2 linked regions of the Longimicrobium terrae genome follow. Each later gene encodes a partner of the first gene's protein in a complex. Links are inferred from orthologs where the notes say so. Each region holds a gene or a part of one and is shown on either strand. Other genes may lie near its edges.

Region 1 (11,259 bases):
CCGCTGGACGCGCCGGAACTGGGCGCGCTGGGCCGCTTTGCCGGTGAGTCCATCCTCCTCGGCAGCCCAGCCGCGGGCGAGGCCGCCGCGGCCGCGCTCCCCGGGCTCACGGTGCGCGCCTGGCTCGCCCCGCCGCGCGGGAACCCGGCGCCGCCGGTCACCGCCCCGCCGCGCGCCGCATCCCCCGTCTCCGCGCCGGCGGCTGCGCCCGCGGACCGCTTTCCGGATCCGGAGCCGGTGATGCCGTGGAACGCGCCCGCGGGCTCCATCCCCGTGCCGCCGCCCACCTCGCTTCCGGCCGACCCCGCGTACGCGCTGCCGGCCGAGAACGCCGCGCCGCGCGAGATCCCCGTGTTCGAGGCGGACCGGGTGGCGGAGCCGGTCGCCGCAAAGAAGCGCGGCGTATCGCCGCTGCTCCTCATCCTGCTGCTGATCGCGCTCCTTCTCGCCGCCGCCGTCCTCCTGGCGCCGCGACTGGGGCTCGCGCTGCCCTTCCTGGGCGGCGCCGAACCGGAGCCGGCGGCGCCCGTGGCCAAGTCTGCTCCCGCGCGCCCCGTCAGCGGCCCTCCGCAGCCGCGGGGGGCCGCGCTGCCGTACTCCGTCTTCGTCCAGAACCACCAGACGCCCGAGGCCGCCGAAGCCACCGCCGCGGAGGGCGCACGACGCTTTCCCGAAGTCCAGTTCTTTGTCTTTCCCGAAGCGCTCCAGGGCCTCACGTACTGGCGGGTGATGGCGGGAATGGCGGGCGACACCACACAGGTTCGGGCGCTGCGCGACCGGCTACTGGCCGCCAAGCTGGTGGACCCCGAGGACGTGAGCGGCCCGTACGACCTAATCCAGTCGCGTCCGGTCACCTACGCCGTCGGCGACTTCGCCGACGCACCGCAGGCGCGCGCGCGTGTCGCGGAGCTGGCGCAGAAGGGGATTCCGTCCTACGTGACGCCCGTTCCGTTCTCCGACGGCACGGAGCGGTGGACGGTCTACGCCGGCGCCTACCGTGACACCGCGGCCGCCAAGGCCATGGGCACCATGCTGCAGCAGGCGCGCATCCCCGCCAGGGTGGTGCAGCGCACGGGCAGGCCCCCCGCCGCCCCCAAATGAAGCTCCGCTCCCTCCAGCTCCACGGCTTCAAGTCCTTCGCTGACAAGACGGTTCTGGAACTGCGCGACGGCGTTACCGCCATCGTGGGCTCCAACGGCTGCGGAAAATCCAACACCGCCGACGGCGTCCGCTGGGTGCTGGGCGAAACGCGCGCGGGAGCGCTCCGCTCCGGCAAGATGGAAGAGGTCATCTTCCAGGGCTCCTTCAAGCGCCGCCCCCTCAACTACGCCGAAGTCTCGCTCGTCTTCAGCAATGAGGACGGGTCCGTCGCCATTCCCCAGACGGAAATCGAGATCGCCCGCAAGGTGTTTCGCGAGGGCGGCAGCGAGTACTACCTCAACCGCCAGAGCTGCCGGCTGCGCGACATCCACGACCTGCTGCGCGATACGGGGCTGGGCTCCAACGCCTATTCCATCATCGAAAGCGGGATGATCGACGCCATTCTCAGCGAGCGGCCGGACGAGCGGCGCGCGATGTTCGAGGAAGCGGCGGGGATCGGGCGGTACAAGGACCGGCGCAAGGCGGCGCAGCGGCGGCTGGAGGCGGCGGAGGTGGATCTGTCGCGGCTGAGCGACCTCGTCGGCGAGGTGGAATCCAAGGTGCGCGCCCTTTCCCGCCAGCGGCGCAAGGCGCAGCGGCACCTGGAGCTGCAGGCACGGCGTCTGGATCTGGAGATGGCCATCGCGCGGGCGGAGGTGGATGCGCTCGACCGCTCCATCGCCGCGGCCACGGCCCGGCTGGTCGCGCTGGAGCAGGCGGGGCGCGAGGCGGGAACGGAGCGTACCACGGCGGAGGCCATCGTCGCCGAGCGGCGCATCGAGGCGGCGGAGCTCACCCGGCGCCGCGGCGAGGTGGCCGCGCGGCTGGATGAGGTGCGGCGCCGGCTCGACACGCGCGAACGCGAGATTCTCCTCGCGGACGAGCGCCGGTCGCACGCGGAGCTGCGCATCGCCCAACTCGTCCGCGAGCGCGGCGAACTGTCCGAGCGCGCGGAGCGGATGGCGGCGGACGCCACACGGCTGGAAGGGGAGCGCGCCCGCGGCGCGGCGCGGCTGGAGGGTGTCCGCGAGCGGCTGGAGGCGCGGCGGGAGGAGAACGAGGCCGTGCGCGCGACACTGGCTTCTCACCGGAGAGCCAGCGAGGAGGCCGCCGCCCGGGCCCGCGACCTCGCCCGCGAGACCGCCTCGGCGGAGGGCGAGCGCGCCGCGGCGGACCGGCGGCAGACGGAGGCGGCGGAGCGGATTGCGCGACTGACCGCGCAGGAGGCGCAGATTGCCGCCAGCCTGCGGGAGCTGGAGGCGCAGACGGAGCTGTGGTCCGGGCAGAGCGAGGTGCTGCGCGACCGGCTGAACGCGGCGCTCGACGCGGCGGAGCACGCGCGCGAAGAAGTCCGCGTCCTGCGCGGGCGCGAGGCCTCCGTCCGCGACGCCCTGCGCGCGGCGGATGACCGCCTGTCGCGCCTGTCCGCGCAGGTGTCCGCGCGCGAGGCGCTGGAGCGCAGCTACGAGGGCTTCAGCCCCGCGGTGAGCGCCATCATGGGTCAGACCGAACGCTTTCCCGGCGTCCTAGCCCCGCTCGCCGACTTCGTGCGCGCGACCACGGAGGACGCGGCGGTTTCCGGCGCGGTGGAGTCGTTCCTGGGCGCGCTGCTGCAGGCGCTGGTCGTGCGCGACCTGGCCGCCGCGCGCCGCGTGCGCCGCTGGTTCCGCGACGAGTGGGACGGCGGCGGCACGCTCCTCCTCCTTCCGCTGGACGCGCCCGGCGTGCGCGAGGCCGTCGGTGCGATCCACTCCGCGCGGCTGGGCGTGGCGGGGCACGGCGAGGCGGCGGCGTGGGTCGACACCTTCCTCGCCGGCCTGACGCTGGTCGCGGGAGAAGATCCGCTTCAGGCGTATCCGGACGGCTCGCGCGTGGACGGGCTTGGCGACACGGTGGATCCGCGCGGCGTCATTCGCCTGGGCGAGCCCGTTTCCGGCGAAGGCATCCTGGCCCGGCGCGAGGCGCTGGCCCGGCTGCGGGCGGAGGTGGAGGAGGCGCGGGCCGATCACGACCGCCTGGCCGCGGACCGTGCCGCCGCCGCGGAGCAGGCCGCGATCTCAGAAGAGCAGGCGCGCGAGGCGGAGGAGTACGTCCGGCGGATGGAAGGCGAACTGCGGCAGATGGATGCGGACGCGGCGGCGCACGGCCACCAGCAGGGCCGCATCCGCCGCGAGCGGGAAGAGGTGGGCGTCGCGCTGGGGAACGCGAACAAGCTGGCGCGGGAGACGGCGGAGCGCATCGCCGCGCTGGACGCGCGCCTGGCGGAGCTGCAGCGTACGTGGTCCGATGTCGCCGCCGCCGCGCTGGCCACGAGTTCCGCCCTCACCGAACTGGACACCGCGTGGGAAGCCGCGCGCGACGAGGAAAGCGAGCTGCGAGTCGCCGCCGCCCGCGCGGAGGGCGAGCTCAAGGAACTGGACCGCGCGCTCGGAGCGGCCACGCAGGGCGCGGCGGGTGCGCGGGGCCGCGGGCGCACGCTGGAGGCGGAGGCGGAGGAACTGCGCCGCTCGCTGGAGGGATTGTCCGGCGTCCGCGACCGCGCGGGCGGCGAAGTCCAGGGACTGTTCGCGGACCGCGACCGCGAAGCCGCCGCCCTGGCCAACCTCGACACGCGCTTGGGCGAGCTGGACGTGGAGGTGTCGCGGGCGGAGGAGCGGGCGCGCGTTTCCCGCCGGCGCGAGACCGAAGCGGCGGAAGAGCGGCACCGTCTGGAACTGGAGCGCGCGGAGCAGGAAAGCCGCCGCGTCCGCGCGAGCGAGCGGGTGGAGGCGGAGTGGGGCCGCCCGTGGGAGGTGCTGCTGACCCAGGCCGCGCCGGTGGAGGAGGGCACGCCGGACGCGTGGCGCGCGGAGGTGCGCGAGGTGGCGCAGGCGGTGGACGCGCTGGGCCCCATCAACATGCTCGCCGTGCAGGAGCACGAGGAAGAGGACCGGCGGCTGAAGTTCCTGCTGGAGCAGCAGAGCGACCTCACCCGCGCGCGAGACGACCTTTCCAGTGCCATCCGGCAGATCAACCGCACGGCAAAGGAGGTGTTCATGGGCACCTTCAACGTCGTGCGCGAGAACTTTCACCGCACCTTTCAGTCGCTCTTTCAGGGCGGCGAGGCAGACGTGTGGCTGGCCGATCCGGACGATCCGCTGGAGTCGCCCATCGAGATCCACGCCTCGCCGCGCGGCAAGAAGACGCAGCGCATCCACCTGCTCTCCGGCGGGGAGCGCACGCTGACGGCGCTGTCGCTCCTCTTCGCCATCTACCTGGTCAAGCCGTCGCCGTTCTGCCTGTTCGACGAGGTGGACGCGCCGCTGGACGAGAGCAACGTGGGCCGCTTCATCCAGCTGCTGAACGACTTCAAGGCGCAGACGCAGTTCATCGTCATCACCCACAATCCCCGCACGATGGAAGCGGCGGACTGGATCTACGGCGTGACGATGGAGGAGCCCGGCGTGTCGACCATCGTGGGCGTGGAACTGGAGGGTGCGTGGCCGTTCGGCGAGAGGGTCGCATAAAAGAGCAGTGCCCGGTGCGCATCCAGCCTGAGTGGCACACGATCATGCGCGGAGCGTCTTTGCGGACGTCGTGCTTGATCCTGAGCACTTGCTTCTGTCGCTTCCGTCCTCTCCGCCGTTCCTTTGCCGCCACCTACCGCATTAAGCTTGTGCTTGTGCCCCCACGTTGCTAGACTCTGTGGCCCCGGATTGGTAGATTCATCCCCGCAGCTCCGCTCTCCCCAGAAGGAATCCAGACCCATGCTGGTGGTCATGAGACATGATGCGACGGCGGCCGAGATCGACGCCGTCGTCCGCACGATAAACGAACTCGGATACGAGGCGCGCCCCATCCCCGGAAAGATGCGCACCGCCATCGGCCTGATCGGCAACGATGGCAAGGTGAACGCCGACCGGATCGAGGCGCTCAACGGCGTGCTGGAGATCATTCACGTCTCGCAGCAGTACAAGCAGGTGTCCCGCGAATGGCGCGAGGAGCCCACCATCGTCACGCTCGACAACGGCACCCGCATCGGCGCTGGCGAGGTTTCGGTGATGGCCGGCCCGTGCTCGGTGGAGAGCGAAGAGCAGATCATCGGCATCGCGCACCGCCTGCGCGACGCGGGCGCCACCATTCTGCGCGGTGGCGCCTTCAAGCCCCGCACCTCGCCCTACTCGTTCCAGGGGATGGGCGAAGACGGGCTCAAGCTGCTGGCCCGCGCCCGCGAAGAAACGGGAATGTCCATCGTCACCGAGGCGGTGGACCCCGAAAGCCTGGACCTGGTGGTGGAGTACGCCGACATCGTGCAGATCGGTGCGCGCAACATGCAGAACTTTTCGCTGCTGCGCCGCGCCGGCCGGGCGGGGAAGCCGGTGCTGCTCAAGCGCGGGATGGCGGCCACCGTCAAGGACCTGCTCCTGTCCGCCGAGTACCTGCTGGCCGAGGGCAACGGCAACGTGATTCTGTGCGAGCGCGGCGTGCGCGGCTTTGACACGCACACCCGCAACCTGCTGGACCTTACGGCCATTCCGGTGGTCAAGTCGCTGTCGCACCTGCCCATCATCGCCGACCCCAGCCACGGCACGGGCCTGCGCGCCAAGGTCATTCCCATGGCGCGCGCCGCGGTGGCCGCCGGGGCCGACGGGCTGATGATCGAGGTGCACCCTGACCCGGAACACGCCATGTCCGACGGCGCCCAGTCGCTGTACCCCGACCAGTTCGAGGAACTGATGTCGCAGATCGCCGTGATCGCCGAAGCGATCGGGCAGCGCATGGTGGCCCCGCTTCCCGCCGTGGAAGGTGCCGCGGCGGCCGGGTGAGCCAACGCCGCCCCGCCCGTCCGGCGCCAACAAGGCGCTGGGCGACCGCGGGGAGGCCATGGCGGCCGCCTTTCTGGCGGGCCGCGGGTGGGAGATCCTTCACCGCAATTACAGAATCGGACACAGGGAGATCGACCTCGTCGCGCGCAGCGGCGAGGTCGTCGCTTTTGTGGAAGTAAAAACGCGCGGCGGGCTGGGCTACGGGCATCCCCTGTACGCCATCACCCGGGCCAAGCGGCGCGAGATCCAGCAGGTGGCGCAGGCATGGATCGACAACCACGGCGCCCCCGGCGACACCTACCGCTTCGACGCCATCGGCATCCTGCTCCCCGTGGGCGGCGAGCCCGTCATCGAGCACGTGGAAGACGCGTGGCGCCTGGGCTGAGCCGTCCAGGGAGCGCCACGCTTGCAGAAACCCAAGCCGTTGGGTTATCGTATGCCAGTCGTATTGAGAGAAGATGGATGGAAATTCGTCATTTACCCGAACGATCATCCGCCACCTCATGTGCACGTCCGCAGAGCGGGCGGGATCAGGGTAAAGGTGCTGCTGCCCCACAGTGGAGAGTCCGTGCGGATTGTCTGGTTTCGTGACGGGCCCCCTCTGGAGGCTGCCCGGGCGGGCCTTCTAGTCGAGAAGCACGCCGATGTACTACTCGCAGCGTGGGAACGGATTCATGGACTACCCTAGACTGACGGAAGAGGAATTTCTTGCTCAGGCGGAGGCCGCCCGCGGAGCCGACCGCATCGCCGAACTGACAGAGCCACGGGCGAAGTCGGTGAAGTACAATCGCGAAACCGGGCGGATCGACGTTGAGCTCAAGCTCGGTCATGCATTCTCGTTCCTGCCCAGCCTGTACAAGTATCTGGAAGGCTTTACGCCCGAGCAGCTCGCAGCTGTTGAGACGGATGACGTGGGAGATGGGCTCTTCTGGGAAGAACTGGACATGCACATCTCTACGGCGGGCGTGCTGGCGACCATCATGGGAGATGCCCTGCTGCAGGCGTTCGCCGGGCGCGGTGGTGCTTCGCGCAGCGAGGCCAAGGGGAAGGCGGCGCGCCTGAACGGCCGCAAGGGCGGCCGGCCGCGCAAGAAGGTGCGCCCGGCCGAGTATCCAACCGTCACCGGCTACGGCACGATGCAGCTGCGCGAGCCGGAGCACCCGTGGGGACAGGCGGATGACGAGCCCGGGGCCCCGCCATCGCCGGCGGAATCGTCCGCCGCGCCGGATTCTCCCGTAACGCGGGAAGGCTGAAACAGATCGGGGGCGGCGCATGGCGCCGCCCCCGATCTGTTTTCCCTGTCCATCCGTCAGCAGCAGCCCGTGATGTTGCATTCACAGATGTTGCGGGTCGGCTGGCATCCCACCGTCGCCGCCTGCACCGCCTCTACCGCCCTGTCCGACTCCGGAACGGCGTTCGCGACTTCGAACGTCGTGACGGTGAGCGATTCCGTGTCCATCCGCAGATTGGCCATCGTGGTCTCCTCGTGGGGAAAGTGACGGCTCGCCTTGGGGCGGCCGTGCGTTGCGGCGCGGCGGGTTCCGCGCTCAGCAGCAGAGCGTGTCGCAGTCCGAGATGCGGTACGACTGGCAACCGATCTGGGTGGCGCGCGGCGCGCGCCTTGTCGGCGGCGAGCAGATCGGTACGCGCGTCCGCGGTTTCGAACGAGGTAACCTCGAGGGCCTCCACGTTCATCTGAAGCCTGGGCATGGCGTGACTCCTCCTGTGCGATGTCCGGTCGGCGGACGCCGATTCACCCGCCGCCAATCCCCCGGAACGGGACGGCTGTAATCCAACGTAACGGCGGATAAGGAATGCCGCCAGTGCCCGGAGTGCCGTCGCGGAGCATTCCCGGCCCCGTTTCCCACGGCCGCCCGTCCACGCCGCCGCCGTTGAGGTGGCTTGCACGCCGGGCTATATTGCACGCTGTCAGAAGTTCACCCCGCGTTCCCCGGCAGTTCCGTGTCCCGCACCGCACTCGCACGCCGCTATCGTCCGCGCCACTTTGCCGAAGTGGCGACGCAGGAGCACGTTTCGCAGACGCTGCGCGCCGCCGTGCAGCGCAACCGCGTGGCGCACGCGTACCTGTTCTGCGGGCCGCGCGGCGTGGGCAAGACCACGCTGGCGCGCGTGCTGGCCATGGCGCTCAACTGCCCCAACCGCACGGAAGAGGGCGAACCCTGCGGCGTGTGCGACAGCTGCGAGCGCATCTGGGCGGGGCGCACCTCGCTGGACGTGGTGGAGATCGACGCCGCCAGCAACCGCGGCGTGGACGACGCCCGCGAGCTGCGCGAGCGCGCCATGTACGCCCCGTCGGAGGAAGACCGCTTCAAGGTCTACATCATCGACGAAGCGCATATGCTGACGCGCGAGGCGTGGAACGCGCTGCTCAAGATCCTGGAAGAGCCGCCCCCGCGCGTCATCTTCGTCTTCGCCACCACGGAGCCGCAGAAGATTCAGCAGGCGGCGCCGCCCATCCTGTCGCGCTGCCAGCGATTCGACTTCCACCGCATCGCCACGGTGGATCTGGTGGCGCGCCTGCGGACCGTGCTGGCCGCGGAAGGGATCGAGGTCGGCGACGAGGTCCTGCTTCCCATCGCCCAGAAGGCGGACGGCGGGATGCGCGACGGCCTGTCGCTGATGGACCAGGTCCTCAGCTTCACCGAAGGCGCGCCCACGGCGGATGACGTGCGTCGCATTCTGGGGCTGGTGGGCACGGAGGTGTTCCTTGAGCTGTTCGGCATCATCGCCGACCGGCGCCCGGCGGAGGTGTTCCGCTTCGTGGGCCGGCTGCTGGAGCAGGGATACGACCTGGCCGAGTTCTACCGCGGCCTGGCGGACTTCCTTCGCGTGCTGCTGATCGTGCGCCTGGACGGCGGCGAGGCGGAAGGGGTTCCCCATCATCTCGTCCCGACGGTGGCGGAGCTGGCGAACCGCTTTGCCCCCGGGGACCTGCTGCGTATGCTGGCGCAGGTGGCGGAACTGGACGCGGACGGCCGCTTCCGCAAAAGTGGTGAGCAGCGGATTCTGATCGAACTGCTGCTGCTGCGCTTTGCGTATCTGGAGAGCACCGTCAGCCTGGAAGACGTTCTGGCCGCGCTGGGGCGCGGGGGCGGCGACCCCCCGGGAAACTTCGCGGGCGGTCGTCCGTCGGCTCCTGAGCCGCGGGCCGGCCGCCCTTCCCAACCCACCGCGCCCCCCGCGCCCGCTCCCGCCGTGGAGCGTGCGGATGCGCGTCCGCCGGCGGTCGTTCCGCCCTCCGCGCCCGTCGCGGAGGTAAGGGCGGAGCCGTCTCCGATCGCGAGCGCGCCGGCAGCTGCCCCTCCGCAGGCGGCGGCGCCCGCACCGGCGATGGAGCCGCGGCGCGTGGAGGTGCCGGCCATCGCGCCTCGTCCGCAGGCCGCCGCTCCGGCCGCGCCGCCCGCACCGGCTCCGCGGATGGATCCGCCGTCGCGTTCGTTCGACAACCCGTCGCGCTTTATGGACGGGCCGCCGCGCTTTGACGACGAGCCGCCGCCGCCCCCGCCGGATGACCTGGAGGACGATGGGAGCGACTACGGCCCGCCGAGCCTTCCCTCCGCGGCTCCCTCGCGCGCATCCGGCCCGGCACCCTCCGCGCGTGCGTCTGCCCCCGCGTACGAGGACGCGCCGGGCCGGACGCCTGCTCCAGCGTATGCGGAGGCGCCGAGCCGTGCGCCGGCTCCGCAGATGCAGTCGGAGGCGCCCGTGGCGGCGGACTTGCCCCAGGGCGGCGCGCTGGACCTGCGGCGCGTGCGCGAGGCGTGGGCGGCCGTGCTGGAGTCGGGGGAGGGCATTCCGCCGGGCGGGCGGGCGCTGCTGCGGTCCGTGCGCCCCGAAGTCGGCGGGCCGGCGACCATCACCGCCGACGTCCTCCCCGTGGTGCTGGACCGGTTTGGCGGCTCCGGCGCGCAGCGTGCGTTCGAGGACGCGCTGGGCCGCAGGCTGGGGCAGCGCGTGACGGTGCAGTTCCGCGCCTCGGCCGCCGCCGCGGCGGCCGCGACCGGAGGGCAGCGCATCACCGCCGAAAGCGCTCGCCGCGACCGCCTGAGCCGGCTCATGGAGGGGGAACCGGTGCTGGCGGCGGCGGTACAAGCACTCGACCTGGAACTGCTGGACTGACGCGGATTTTCCTCCGCCCGTCCGCTTCTCTGGCGAAGCGGTCTGACGTTCTTTTTCCGCCTTGGCGGACCTGAATTCGAGCGATGAACAACTTTCAGCAGATTCTTCAGATGGGCCAGCAGGTGCAGGCCCGCATCTCTCAGTTGCAGACTGAACTGGGCCAGAAGACCGTCACCTGCTCCAGCGGCGGCGGCATGGTGACCGTGACCGCGGACGGACGTGGAAAGCTGCGCTCCATCAAGATCGATCCCACGGTGGTGCAGGCCGAAGACGTGGAGATGCTGGAGGACCTGGTGATCGCCGCCGTGAACGAGGCGCAGAACCGGGCCCAGCAGATGTACGACGACGAAATGCGCAAGGTCTCCGGCGGGCTCCAGCTTCCGTTTCCCATTCCGGGGCTCTGACGCCGCGTGTCGGCCATCGACGACCTGGTGGGCGAGTTCGCGCGGCTTCCCGGCATCGGCCGCAAGACGGCGCTGCGGCTCGCCTTTCACCTGCTCAAGGCGCCGGATGACGACGCCCGGCGCCTGGCGCGCAGCATCATCGAGGTGCGCGACAAGGTCCGCCCATGCGAGCGGTGCGGCAACCTGAGCGATTCCACCCCCTGCGCCATCTGCCTCAGCCCCCGCCGCGACCCCGCCACCCTGTGCGTGGTGGAGGAGGCGTCGGACATCATGGCCATCGAGCGCACCGGCGAGTACCGCGGGCTGTACCACGTGCTCGGCGGCCGCCTGTCGCCGCTGGACGGCATCGGCCCGTCGGAGCTGAACGTGCCGCCGCTGCTGGCGCGCGCGGGCACGGGCGAAGTGCGCGAGGTGGTGCTGGCGACCAATCCCAGCGTGGAGGGCGAGGCGACGGCGCTGTACCTGGCCCGCCTGCTGTCTCCGCTGGGCCTGCGGGTGACGCGGATTGCCCGCGGGCTCCCCGTGGGAGGTGACCTGGAGTACGCCGACGGCGTCACCATCGCCGAGGCGCTGGCCGGGCGCCGCGAGCTGTAGGCCGCGCCGCGAGCGCGGCTTTTGCTTCTGTACCGCCGCGGCCCCGCCGCGGCCTTTTGTTTTTTGGGGATCGCCGCGTTAGGTTGGTGCCGCGTTCACCCCACTCCAGGATTCCCGTCCTCCTTCCCGGGTGATGGAAAGCAAGCGACTCGTACGGACCGCCACGTTCGCCCTGC
Region 2 (11,230 bases), on another replicon or contig:
CGCGCCGCCGCGCCGCCTCGTCAGACGGTACTCACCGTTCGCGGGGTCGTAGCGAAGCAGAGTACGCGATTCCTGGTCCAGCCAGTACGTTCCGTCGTGGTCGGATTGCCGCACCTCCACCCGCCACGCGCTCCGGGTGCCGGCGGCCAGCGCCAGCGGCTCCAGCCCGGAGACGTGCACCCGGGCGACCGCCACCGAGCTTCCCTCCCACACCGGCAGCGCGGCCGCGTACCCCGCCTCCAGCGGCAGCGCGCCCAGCAGCATGTCCATGGCCGCGCCCAGAAACACCGGCGCCGCAAGCGGATGCGTCACCATCGGCCGGTGCCCGTCGCCCGTGCGCACCTCGCCGTCGCGGAACTCCGTGGCGGACCGGCCGGAGCCGTAGCGCGCCAGCAGCACCGGGGCCAGCGTAGCCCGCGCCACCACGAAGCTGTCGGTGCTGAACACCGTCTTTCCTTCCATGATCCGCTCGGTCCGCGTAATGACGGGCACGCCGTCGCGCTCGCCCAGCCGGGTGGTCAGCAGCACGATCATTCCGCTGGGCACGCCGTCCACCATGAACTCCATGGCGTCTTCGCGGTCCGTGTAGTGGGCGGTCCGCAGCGACGGCGATCCCGGCCGCAGCGTGTCGGCGGGGGTCTGGGCCGCGGCGGGAGCGGCGGCGAGCAGGAAGGCGAAAAGGGCGATGCGCATTGGGCGTTCCGTCGATGAAGTGTGCCGCAGTCTACCCCTTTCGGCCACGGGCGGAAAGCGGGGCGCCTTACGTGCGGGGCCGCGGAGGGCCAGATTCCCGGCGACGAACTCCTGCGGATGAGGCAATGAGCGAGCGCGAACAGATCCTGAGGCACACCGAGGCGTACGTGCGCGAGCAGATGAGGGGTGAGGGAACGGGGCACGACTGGTGGCACGTGCACCGGGTGCGGGGGATGGCGCTGCGCCTGGCCCGCGACGAATCCGCGGACCCGTACGTGGTGGAACTCGCGGCGCTGCTTCACGATGTGGCCGACCACAAGTTTCACGGCGGCGACGAGACGGCCGGCCCCCGCGCGGCGCGCGAGTGGCTGGCGCGGGTGGATGCGGACGCGGCGACGATCGAGCACGTGGCCGACATCATCGCCCGCCTCTCGTTCAAGGGCGCGGGCGTGCCCACGCCCATGAGCACGCCGGAGGGCGCGGTCGTTCAGGACGCGGACCGGCTGGATGCCATCGGTGCCATCGGCATCGCGCGTGCGTTTGCGTACGGAGGCAGCCGCGGGCGGCCGCTTCACGATCCGGACGACGCGCCGGAGATGCACGACAGCTTTGAACGCTACAAGTCCGGCGGCGGGCCCACCATCAACCACTTTCACGAGAAGCTGCTGCTGCTGCGCGACCGGATGAACACGGCCGCGGCGCGGCGCATCGCGGACTCGCGCCACCGGTACATGCAGGAGTTTCTGGCGCAGTTCGACCGCGAGTGGAACGCGGCCGATTCGTTTTCCGACGGCGAGGGATGATGACGGACCGCAGCATGAAGGGACGCGTCTGCGTGATCACCGGCGCCACGGCGGGGATCGGCCAGGCGACCGCGGCCGGGCTGGCGCAGCGCGGCGCCACCGTCGTCCTCGTGGCGCGCAGCCGGGACAAGGCGCGTGCGTCGGCGGAGGAGATCATCCGCGCCACCGGCAACGAGCGCGTGCAGACGGTAATCGCCGACCTGTCCGTCCAGGCACAGGTGCGCGCGGCCGCGTCCGAGATCGCCGACCGCTTTCCCGCCATCCACGTCCTCGTCAACAACGCGGGAATGTACACCCGGCGTCGGGAAGTGACGGCGGACGGGATCGAGATGCAGCTGGCCGTCAATCACCTCGCCCCCTTTCTGCTCACCAACCTGCTGCTGGACCGGCTGCGCGCGGGCGCCCCGGCGCGGGTGGTGAACGTCAGCAGCGACGGGCACAAGGGCGGCCGGATCCGCTGGGACGATCCGGGGATGGCCAACGGCTACGGCGGCCTGCGGGCGTACGCCAACACCAAGCTGATGAACATTCTGTTCACGCGCGAACTGGCGCGGCGCGAGGATGTCTCGGTGCTGACGGCAAACGCGCTGCACCCGGGCGTGGTGGGCACGTCGCTGCTCTTTGGCGGGTTTGCGCCCATCAGCCTGTTCAAGCGCTTTCTGCGCACGCCGGAGCAGGGCGCCGCAACCTCCATCCATCTCGCCTCCTCGCCCGCCGTGGCAAAGATCACCGGCGGGTACTTCAAGGACGAAAAGCCCATTCAGCCCTCCGCCGCCGCCCGCGACGACGATGCCTCGCGCCGGCTGTGGGCGCTCAGCGAGCAGCTGACCGGCCTCGCGCCCCGCTGACGTTCATCCGCCGAATCATGAAAACGAGCCCCGTCCGCCGTCACAGGCGCCGGGGCTCGTTCGTGTCGGGAGATGCGCGATCGGGACTATCAACTCCGGCGTTTGGCGATCGCCTCGCGGACCTGGTGGACGACCTCCGCCGGATGCTCCACATCCACGATCAGCTTCTGGTACGCGCCGCCGTCGAGTTCGATGACGATGGCGCGCGCCGGACGGCTCACGTCCCAGAACGCGCTGTAGCCGGGGGAGACGTACGTTCCCGCGACGATCAGCCCCGGCACGAATGTTCCGGGCAGCCGGAAGCCTCTGACATTCCACAGCGAGACGTTCGGTTCTTCGCGGATCTCCGTCACGCTCGCCAGCGGGATGATCAGTCGCCGGCGCATCGCCAGCAGCACGTTCAGCCCCATGACGCGGACGATCAGCTTGTCGTCCCGGATGGTGATCTCGACCATTCTCCGTCCAGCCCTGTGCAGGAAGCAGCGTTTCGCGCCGACGGCCGCATCATCAGCCGTCCGTCGTTGCCCGTACGTCCGCTGGCGCAAAATAGTTTGCCATCACCCCGCGCACTCGTGCTATCATGCAGGCGTGATTTCCGTATTTCCGCCAATCTGAGCGCAGCCATTTGGCGCCGCCCGGTGATCCGCCGCGTCCGAGCATCTCGGCGACGAAACGCCGCGGCCGATGAAGCCCACGATCCTGGAGCCATGAAGAACACCTGGATACTCGCCCTGCTGCTCGCCGCGGCGCCAGCCCAGGCGCAGACCCGCGCCGACTCCGCGCTCGTCGGGCGGATCCTGGCGGCGGAGGACCGGCGCGATTCCACGAACGCGGCCCTGTCCGCGGGGATGCAGAGCGCTGAGCCGCGTGTGCGGGTGATCGCGCGCCGGGCCGCGCAGCGCATTCGCGATCCCAACTTCGCCGCGCGCGACTCGTTTCCCGCCGCGGCCCCGTCGCGCGCGTGGCCGGAGCCAGCGTGGCGGCTGCGCTACCGGGCGCTGGCGGAACGGAAGGATGACTGCGGAGCGATCCGCATGGCGCTGGCGGACAGCGTGTGGCAGGTCCGGCTCCGCGCGGCGGACGTGGCCGGCGCGGGGTGCGGCGCCGACTCGGCCGTGGTGCGCGTGCTGGCGGGATGGGTGGATGAACTGCCGCGCGACACGGGCCGGCGTTCCTCCGGCGGAGTGTCTTGGCACGCCGCCGCCCACGCGCAGGTCGCCCTCGCGCGGATCGCGCCCGCCGTCGCCCGGGAGCGCCTTCCGCGGCTCGCGTCGCATGCGGACTGGCACGTGCGCCTGTTCGCCGCCCGCGCCGCCGCCGTGCTCGCCGACACCGCCCGCCTGCGCGCATTCGCCCGCGACGCGGACGGCAACGTGCGCGAGGCGGCCATCGATGCGCTCTCCAAGCTGGCCGGTCATGGCGCGGACGACGTGTACCTGGCCGCGCTGGACGGAACCGATGCGCAGGCCGTGCGCGCCGCCGCCGTGGCGTTGAAGGACTCGCCGCTGCCCGCCGCGCGCATGGCGGCAAACGCGGCGTACGACCGGTGGGTGCGCCGCGCGAACGCTTCGGAGCGGGACGTCCGAGTCGCGCTGCTGGAGGCCGCCGGGCGCCCGGCCAGCGACGACCGTCCGCGTTCCGCGCGCGTGGACCTGCCCGCGGACGCCGTCGCGCTCGCGCTGGGGCGGGAAGTGCGCGTCCGCGTGTCGATGTCGCCCAGCGCCGGCGGTGGATCGTTCGTGGTGCGGCTGCGCGGCGACGTGGCGCCCGTCATGTCCGCGCGCGTGCTGGGGCTGGTGCAGAGCGGCTACTACGATGGCGGGAGCTGGCACCGCGTGGAGCCCGATTTCGTCATTCAGGGCGGCGGGCCGGGGACCAACGAGTACGTGGGATACGCGCACTACCTGCGGGATGAACTGTCGACCATCGCGCATCCGCGCGGCACCGTGGGGATGAGCACGCGCTCCCACGACACGGGCGACGCGCAGTGGTTCATCAACCTCAAGAACAATCCCAGCCTGGTGCGCGAGTACTCCATCTTTGCCGAGGTGATCGAGGGGATCGACGTGGTGGACGGCATTCTGGAAGGCGACATCGTCTCCACCATGCGAGTGGAGCCCGCCGCGCGCTGACCGAAAATCGCCCCGGATCGCGGAACGCCGACGTTGGCCTGAGAGCCGCGCCGCGGGCGGGAGAAGCTTCCTGCCCTTCTCCGCCACCGTCGTACAATCCTCCGCGCCGCCGGGGACCGTGGAAGCGGATGGAAACAGAAACGGGGGGAGCGCGATCCGGCGCTCCCCCCGTTTTCCTTCATCCACCGTACCCGGTCAGCTGAGAAGGCGCAGCGGCATGACGAGGCACAGGTAGTCCGGCGTGTCCTCGTTGCCGATGGGCTGCATGGTCGCGGCGCGCTCCGGCGCCTTGAAGCCCATCCGCACCTCGTCCGTCGGCATGTAGCGCAGCAGTTCCAGCAGGTACTGCGCGTTGAAGCCGATCTCCAGCGGATCGCCATCGTACTCCACCTGCAGCTCTTCCGTCGCGGTGCCCACGTCGGGCGTTTCCACGGCGAAGCGCAGCATGGGGCCGCCCAGCGACAGGCGGATGCGGTGCGTCTGGTCGCTCGCCACGATGGCCATGCGGCGGACGGCCGCCTGCAGCGCGCCCTTGTCCGCCACCATCGTCTTGTCGTTATCCTTGGGGATTACCTGCTCGTAGTTCGGGTACGGCCCCTCGATGAGCCGCGTGTAGATCTGCACGTTCTCGCCGCGGAAGCCGATGTGGTTCTCGCTGCGGCCCACCTCCACCGAATCGTCGGCGCGGAACAGGCGCTGCACCTGGCCCAGCGCCTTGGGGTGCACGATGAAGTCGCCCGGAGGCGCCGCGGTGTCCGCGCCGGCTCCGCCGCCATCGACGGAGAGCGTCATCTTGGCCAGGCGGTGCCCGTTGGTGGCCACCATCCGCATTTCGCCGTCGCCGAGCTGCCAGAGCACGCCGTTCAGAATCGGCCGCGTCTCCTCCGTCGATGCCGCGAACGACACGTGGGTGATCAGGCGCTGCAGGTCCTGCCCGGTGACGCGCCAGCTTTCGGCGAAGTCCACCTTGGGGAACGCGGGAAACTCGTCGCGCGGCAGGCCGTTCAGCTTGTACCGCGTGCGTCCGCTGGAGATCTGGATGGAATCGCCCTGCGTGGTGAACTCCACCGTGCCGGGCAGTTCGCGGGCGATCTCCTGCAGCTTCTTGGCGGGGGCGGTAATGGCTCCGGCCTCGGCCACGTCGGCGGCCACGCGCACCGAGACGGCGGTATCCAGGTCCGTCCCGCTCATCCGCACCGCGCCGTCTTCGGCCTCGATCAGGATGTTGGACAGCACGGGCAGCGTGGTGCGGGTGGGAATGCTTCCCGCCACCGCCGCCAGCCCCTGCTGAAGGTTCTCACGCGTGATCGTGAATCGCATACGTTGGTCGCGAACGGCTTCAGGGTGACCCGTTATCCACGGGAAGGCTTATCACCACAATAAAGATATAGATGTTCGTAACAGTAGTAGAGAGCGTGGATTCGTGCATAACTCTCTTCTACGTCCCGCAACCCGCTGTGCCGCAACGTTCTGCGGGCGTCCCGGCTCTGTGGATGCCGGTGTGTACAACTCGCGGGTTCTCCACGTTGTCCCCATTCCCACAGCCGGGGGCGGTACTCCACAACTTACCCACAAGTCGTCCACACCGGTTGTCCACGCCGCATCTGGACGGTCGTCTGTACCCTTTGCGGACAGGGATGACGGCCTGTGCGGGCGTGTCCCTCCGCTGCGCTCCGGGCCGGGCTGCGGGCGCCGTAGGCAACGATACAGCTGTTGCCAACGGCGGCGAGCCAGCCCCGCGCGCCCGGCTTCCTCGCCGACCTCCATCCCCGGGACACGCGCGCGGGTCCGTCTCGCCCCTCCGGGCCCGCATCCCTCACGTGAAGTGCGTGAGTGCTGGGTGCGTGAGTGCGGCAGCGCTGATGCTTCCGGTGCGGCTCTCCAAGTCCTTCGCCGGCGGAGAGAGGCCCCCATCCCCGACCCTTCCCCCAAAAACCCCTGGGGGAAGGGAGACTCAGCTTGGGTTCAGGCGCCGGCTCACGCGAAATCCGCCTTGCACCCACATCCCGTTGGGGTGTGCTCCCTCTCCCACATCCGTTCGTGGGAGAGGGTCGTCGTGCGCAGCACGCGGGGTGAGGGCCACAGTCGCCGGCCGCACGACCCTCCGCGTCCCGCACCTCGACCTCAACCCCGGCCGGTTATCGATGCCGCGCACCAAGCGCCGGAGTCCGTCAGCCGCTGTCCTTCGCACTCACGCACCCCGCACCCAGCACTCACGCACTTCCCCTACCGAAGTGCCGCCCTCAGCTCATCCACCCGCCGCCGCAGATCCGCGTCGCCCGCCAGGTCGTCCTCCACCTTGCTCACGGAGTGGATCACCGTGCTGTGGTCGCGCCCGCCGAACAGCTTGCCGATGTCCACCAGCGCCAGGTCGAACATCTCCTTGATCAGGTACATGGCCACCTGTCGCGGGATGGTGAGGTCCTTGGTGCGCTTCTTGGACTGCAGCGCCTCGCTGGTGGTCCCCCACGCCTGCGCCACCCGGTCGCGCACCCGCTCGGGGCTGATGCCGCCCGGCGCGCCGCCCGCCATCTCCGTGCCGATCACCGATCCCAGCGCCTCGCGGGCCAGCGCCAGGTCAATCGGGCGCCGCGTGAGCGAGGAGTACGCCAGCAGCTTGATGACCGCGCCCTCGATCTCGCGCACCGACGACGTGCGGTTGCGCGCGATGAAGGTCAGCACGTCGTCGACGTCGTGAATCTCCAGCTTGTCTTCCTCCACCTTGCGGCGCAGGATGGCGATGCGGGTCTCGAAGTCGGGGGCCTTGATGTCGGCCACCAGCCCCCACTCGAACCGGCTCACCAGGCGGTCTTCCAGCCCCGTGGCGTTGGGCGGACGGTCGCTGGTCAGCACGATCTGCCGCTGGGCGTCGTGCAGCGCGTTGAACGTGTGGAAGAACTCCTCCTGCGTCCGCTCCTTGCCTTCCAGGAACTGGATGTCGTCCACCAGCAGCAGGTCGATCTGGCGATAGTGCCGCCGGAAGTCCGCCATGGTCCCCTCCTGGATGGCGCTCACCAGTTCGTTGGTGAAGCGCTCGGAGGAGATGTACAGCACCCGCTTGTGCGGCTCGCGCTCCAGCATGGCGTGCCCGATGGCGTGCATCAGGTGCGTCTTGCCCAGCCCCACGCCGCCGTAGATGAAGAGCGGGTTGTACGCGCGGGCCGGCGCCTCGGCCACGGCGTGCGCGGCCGCGGAGGCGAGCTCGTTGTTGCTCCCCACCACGAAGCGGGGGAACACGTACCGCGGGTTCAGCGGCGCCAGGCTGGCCCCGGGGGTGGGGTTCGCGGGCGCGGGTTCCACCCGGGGCGCGGCCGGCGCGGGCACGGGCGTTGGAGGAATCTCGATGGCGGCGGGCACGGGCGCGGCTTTGCCGTTGCCCTGAAACTGTACGGAGAGGGTGAAGCGTCGGCCGAACAGGTGCTCACCAATGCGGGTGAGCATCTCGGCGTACTTCTCCTCCACCCAGTCGACGGCGAACGGGTTGGGTGTGGCGACGACCAGCAGGTCGTTGGAAACGGCGACTGCCTGCGTGGGGGCCAGCCAGGTGCGGAACGCCTGTTCCGGCAGCGCCGTTTCGGCGCTTTCCAGAATGCGCGACCAGATTTCCCCGGCGGTGAGCTCCATCAAACTTCGGCAGCGGGACGGCAGGACTACACAGAGTGACGGCCCAACGTAGAAGCGCGTTGTGGATAAGTCAAGAAAGCAGCGTAAGTACTTGGGTTTCGGCAGGTTGGCGCACATGTACGCACGGTGGCGCAAGCGGGATGCATGCGCTTCTGGCAGAGTTCCGAAGCTCCCCCGAACAGATGGACCGCCCTCTTCCGCAAGACGGTCCCGCCGCCGGTAGATTGTTTCCGCGGACGTTCAGTTCGCCGCTTCATCTACGCTGCTCTCCTGCTGCCCCTCTCGTTCCCAACGCGTGCGGACGTGAACAGATCGGGTCACACAGAGTCAACAGAGTCAACAGAGTCAACAGAGAAGAGAGACAGCGTAGAGGCGGATGACGCCCGTCACTTTCCTCCCGCCGCCGCCGGGCCGACGCTGTCCGCGCGGACCACGATCGCGAGCGGGGGACGAAGCGTGAAACGGAGGTGCCGTGAAGCGCCGTCGCCCCGGAGTGACAGCCCCCCGTTGACGGATCGGCGGAACGGGGCTAGATTACTCGTCTTTGTCGCCAAGGCCATCCGGCCGACTTTTCCTGTAAGACGCAGCACCCGAAGGGGTTGACCGATGAAGCCCAGTTACCGTCCGCGCAACCGCAAGCGGATCAACAAGCATGGATTCCGCGCCCGGATGGCCACCAAGGGCGGACGCGCAGTTCTGAACGCCCGGCGCCGCAAGGGCCGTCACAAGCTGGTGGTCGAAGTACCCACCAAGTACTGAGCGGCCCTTCGGGCGCCGCGCTGTACGCAGCCTCGCGGTCCATGGACCCGGAAGGCACGGGCGAATCGCAGGGCTTCGGCCTGCCCAGGCACGCGCGGATCACATCTTCGGATGAGATCCGCGCGCTGTTCAGACGGGGGAAGAGGAGCAAGACGCGCCATCTGGACGCGTTCGTCTCCGCTTCCCCCGTTCCGTTTGCCCGTCTGGGCGTGGTGGTTCCCAAGCACAAGCGCCGCATCGTGGAGCGCAACCTGGTCAAGCGCAGGCTGCGCGAGATCGGGCGCGCCGTGCTGCTGCCGGCGCTGCGAAACCGCGGGCTCTCGCTGGACGTAATGCTTCGTGCCCGCCCGGAAACGTATACGGCCTCGTTCGCGCAGCTGCGCGACGAGGTTGCCGCGCTTGCGGAGGAATTGTGCTCACGCGCGCGTTGATCGGGGCGATCCGCTTCTACCAGAAGGGGATCTCACCGCTCACGCCGCCCAGCTGCCGCTTCTATCCCACCTGCTCGCAGTATGGGCTCGAGGCGATGCAGCGGTACGGCGCCGCGCGTGGCGGATGGCTGCTGGTGCGGCGCCTGGCGCGCTGCCACCCCCTGTGCAAGGGCGGTTTTGATCCCGTTCCGTAGCGGAACGGCCGCCCGTCTCACGACCGGTTGACCCCTGATGGACCAGACCCGACGTCTCATACTGTTCATCGTCATTTCGACGGTGGTCATCTTTGGCTGGGCCCGGATTTTCCCCCCGCCGGCCCCACCCGCTCCCACCGCCGCCGATTCCGCCGCCGTGGCCGGGACGCCCGCCGGCACCGCGCGAACGGCGCCGCCCGCGGCCGCCCTCGCCGCGCCGGCCAACGCGCCGGACCGCATCATCCGCGTCACCTCGCCCCTGTACGAGTACCGCTTCAGCACGCGCGGCGCGGCTCTGAACGCGGCCACGCTGCGGGAGTACCGGAGCTACGTGCACAGCGGCGAGTCGGTGCAGCTGGTGCCGCGCAGCGCGCGCGACGTGCTGGCGCGCCGCGTCGTCGTCGGCCGGGACACGGTGGACTTCCGCAACGTGCCGTTCACGGCCAGCGCCGCCTCCATCAATCTCCGGGAAGGCGACAAGCCGCGTGAACTCACCTTCGTCTCCGCCAACGCGGGGCCGGTGCGGCAGGAGATCACCTACACCTTTCACGCGGACGGCTACCTGGTCGACATCCGCGGTCGCTTCACCGGCGCGCCGCGCGGCGCCCAGCTCGTGACCGAACTGGGCACGGGCATGGCGCCGCACGATGCCAAGGACCACGGCACCGCGCGCGAGCTGAACGTGGTGGCGTGGAACCAGGAGCGGGTGGAGCGCCATCCCCTGTCCCGCATCCAGACGCCGGACACCCTGGCCGGCCCGCTGGGCTGGGCGGGGATCAAGGACCGCTACTTCCTGATCGCGCTGCTCAACGGCGACCGCGGCACCTTCAGCCGGGTGCTGATGGAGCCCGCGCGCGACGTGAAGTACGCGCTGGGTCCGGATACCCTCATCTCCCCGCGCGCGCGTGCCCGTACGGTGCAGGCGCTGGCGGCGGACGGCACCTTCAGCCAGCAGGCGTACCTGGGGCCGCTGCAGCACGCGCGGCTGGCCTCGGTGGGCCACCAGCTGGAAGAGGTGCAGCCGTACGGCTACCGCTGGCTGCGGCCTGTCGTGCGCCCCATCTCCGCCGGCGTGCTGTGGCTGCTGAACGCCATGCACACCACGCTGGGGCTGCACTGGGGATGGGTGCTGATCGTGTTCGGCTTTCTGGTGCGCCTGGTGACGTGGCCGCTCAACGCCCGCGCCATGCGTTCGCAGATGAAGAACATGGCCGTGCAGCCCGTTCTGCAGGAGCGGATGAAGGCGATTCAGGCCGAGCACAAGGACGACCCGGCGCGCGTGAACCGCGAGATGATGGCGCTGTACTCGGAGCTGGGCGTCAGCCCCCTGTCGATGATGACGGGGTGCGTGCCCATGCTGATTCCCATGCCGGTGCTCATCACGCTCTTCTTCGTTTTCCAGAGCGCCATCGAGTTCCGCGGCGAGCACTTCGCGTGGTTGCCGGACCTGTCGCTGCGAGACCCGTTCTACATCCTGCCGGCGTTCCTGGTCCTTTCCATGTTCGGCCTGCAGTACGCGAGCGCGCGGATCAGCGGGATGGAGCAGAACGAGCAGGCGCGCATGATGATGTACACGATGCCGCTGATGATGGGCTTCGTCTTCTTTGCCATGCCGTCGGGGCTGAACCTGTACTACGCGGCCACCAACATCGCCTCGTTCCCGCAGCAGGTGCTGATCGCGCAGGAGCGGCGGCGGGCGACCGAGGCGCAGAAGGCGGAAAAGGCGGCCAAGGACGCCACCAAGTC

What was found.
Region 2: the proteins of dnaX (region 1) and dnaN are in contact, whole or in part, in a cryo-EM structure (PDB 8GIZ), measured with the Escherichia coli proteins. The link is inferred for Longimicrobium terrae from one-to-one orthologs.

What each region holds. Positions count from the first base shown.
Region 1 is NZ_JACHIA010000004.1:4,139-15,397, forward strand. Bases 7,540-10,496 are described here. They hold dnaX (DNA polymerase III subunit gamma/tau), read left to right. Parts: upstream 7,540-7,907; coding sequence 7,908-10,085; downstream 10,086-10,496. Other genes in these bases: HNQ61_RS08895 (YbaB/EbfC family nucleoid-associated protein), read left to right, coding at 10,169-10,489; recR (recombination mediator RecR), read left to right, coding at 10,496-10,496. Also shown: HNQ61_RS08855 (SPOR domain-containing protein), read left to right, coding at 1-1,101; chromosome segregation protein SMC, read left to right, coding at 1,098-4,646; aroF (3-deoxy-7-phosphoheptulonate synthase), read left to right, coding at 4,887-5,945; HNQ61_RS08870 (YraN family protein), read left to right, coding at 5,926-6,330; HNQ61_RS29825 (DUF4160 domain-containing protein), read left to right, coding at 6,382-6,633; HNQ61_RS08880 (DUF2442 domain-containing protein), read left to right, coding at 6,620-7,198; HNQ61_RS08885 (hypothetical protein), read right to left, coding at 7,255-7,419; more of recR, read left to right, coding at 10,497-11,083; HNQ61_RS08905 (hypothetical protein), read left to right, coding at 11,217-11,259. UniProt on the Escherichia coli protein: Part of the beta sliding clamp loading complex, which hydrolyzes ATP to load the beta clamp onto primed DNA to form the DNA replication pre-initiation complex.
Region 2 is NZ_JACHIA010000007.1:187,464-198,693, reverse strand. What follows is about bases 3,735-6,662. They hold dnaN (DNA polymerase III subunit beta), read right to left. Parts: upstream 5,797-6,662; coding sequence 4,672-5,796; downstream 3,735-4,671. Other genes in these bases: HNQ61_RS14150 (peptidylprolyl isomerase), read left to right, coding at 3,735-4,476. In the rest of the region: HNQ61_RS14170 (DUF3108 domain-containing protein), read right to left, coding at 1-693; HNQ61_RS14165 (HD domain-containing protein), read left to right, coding at 819-1,496; HNQ61_RS14160 (SDR family oxidoreductase), read left to right, coding at 1,496-2,344; HNQ61_RS14155 (hypothetical protein), read right to left, coding at 2,434-2,889; more of HNQ61_RS14150, read left to right, coding at 3,052-3,734; chromosomal replication initiator protein DnaA, read right to left, coding at 6,703-8,100; rpmH (50S ribosomal protein L34), read left to right, coding at 8,707-8,859; rnpA (ribonuclease P protein component), read left to right, coding at 8,901-9,290; membrane protein insertion efficiency factor YidD, read left to right, coding at 9,272-9,484; membrane protein insertase YidC, read left to right, coding at 9,522-11,230. UniProt on the Escherichia coli protein: Confers DNA tethering and processivity to DNA polymerases and other proteins. Acts as a clamp, forming a ring around DNA (a reaction catalyzed by the clamp-loading complex) which diffuses in an ATP-independent manner freely and bidirectionally along dsDNA.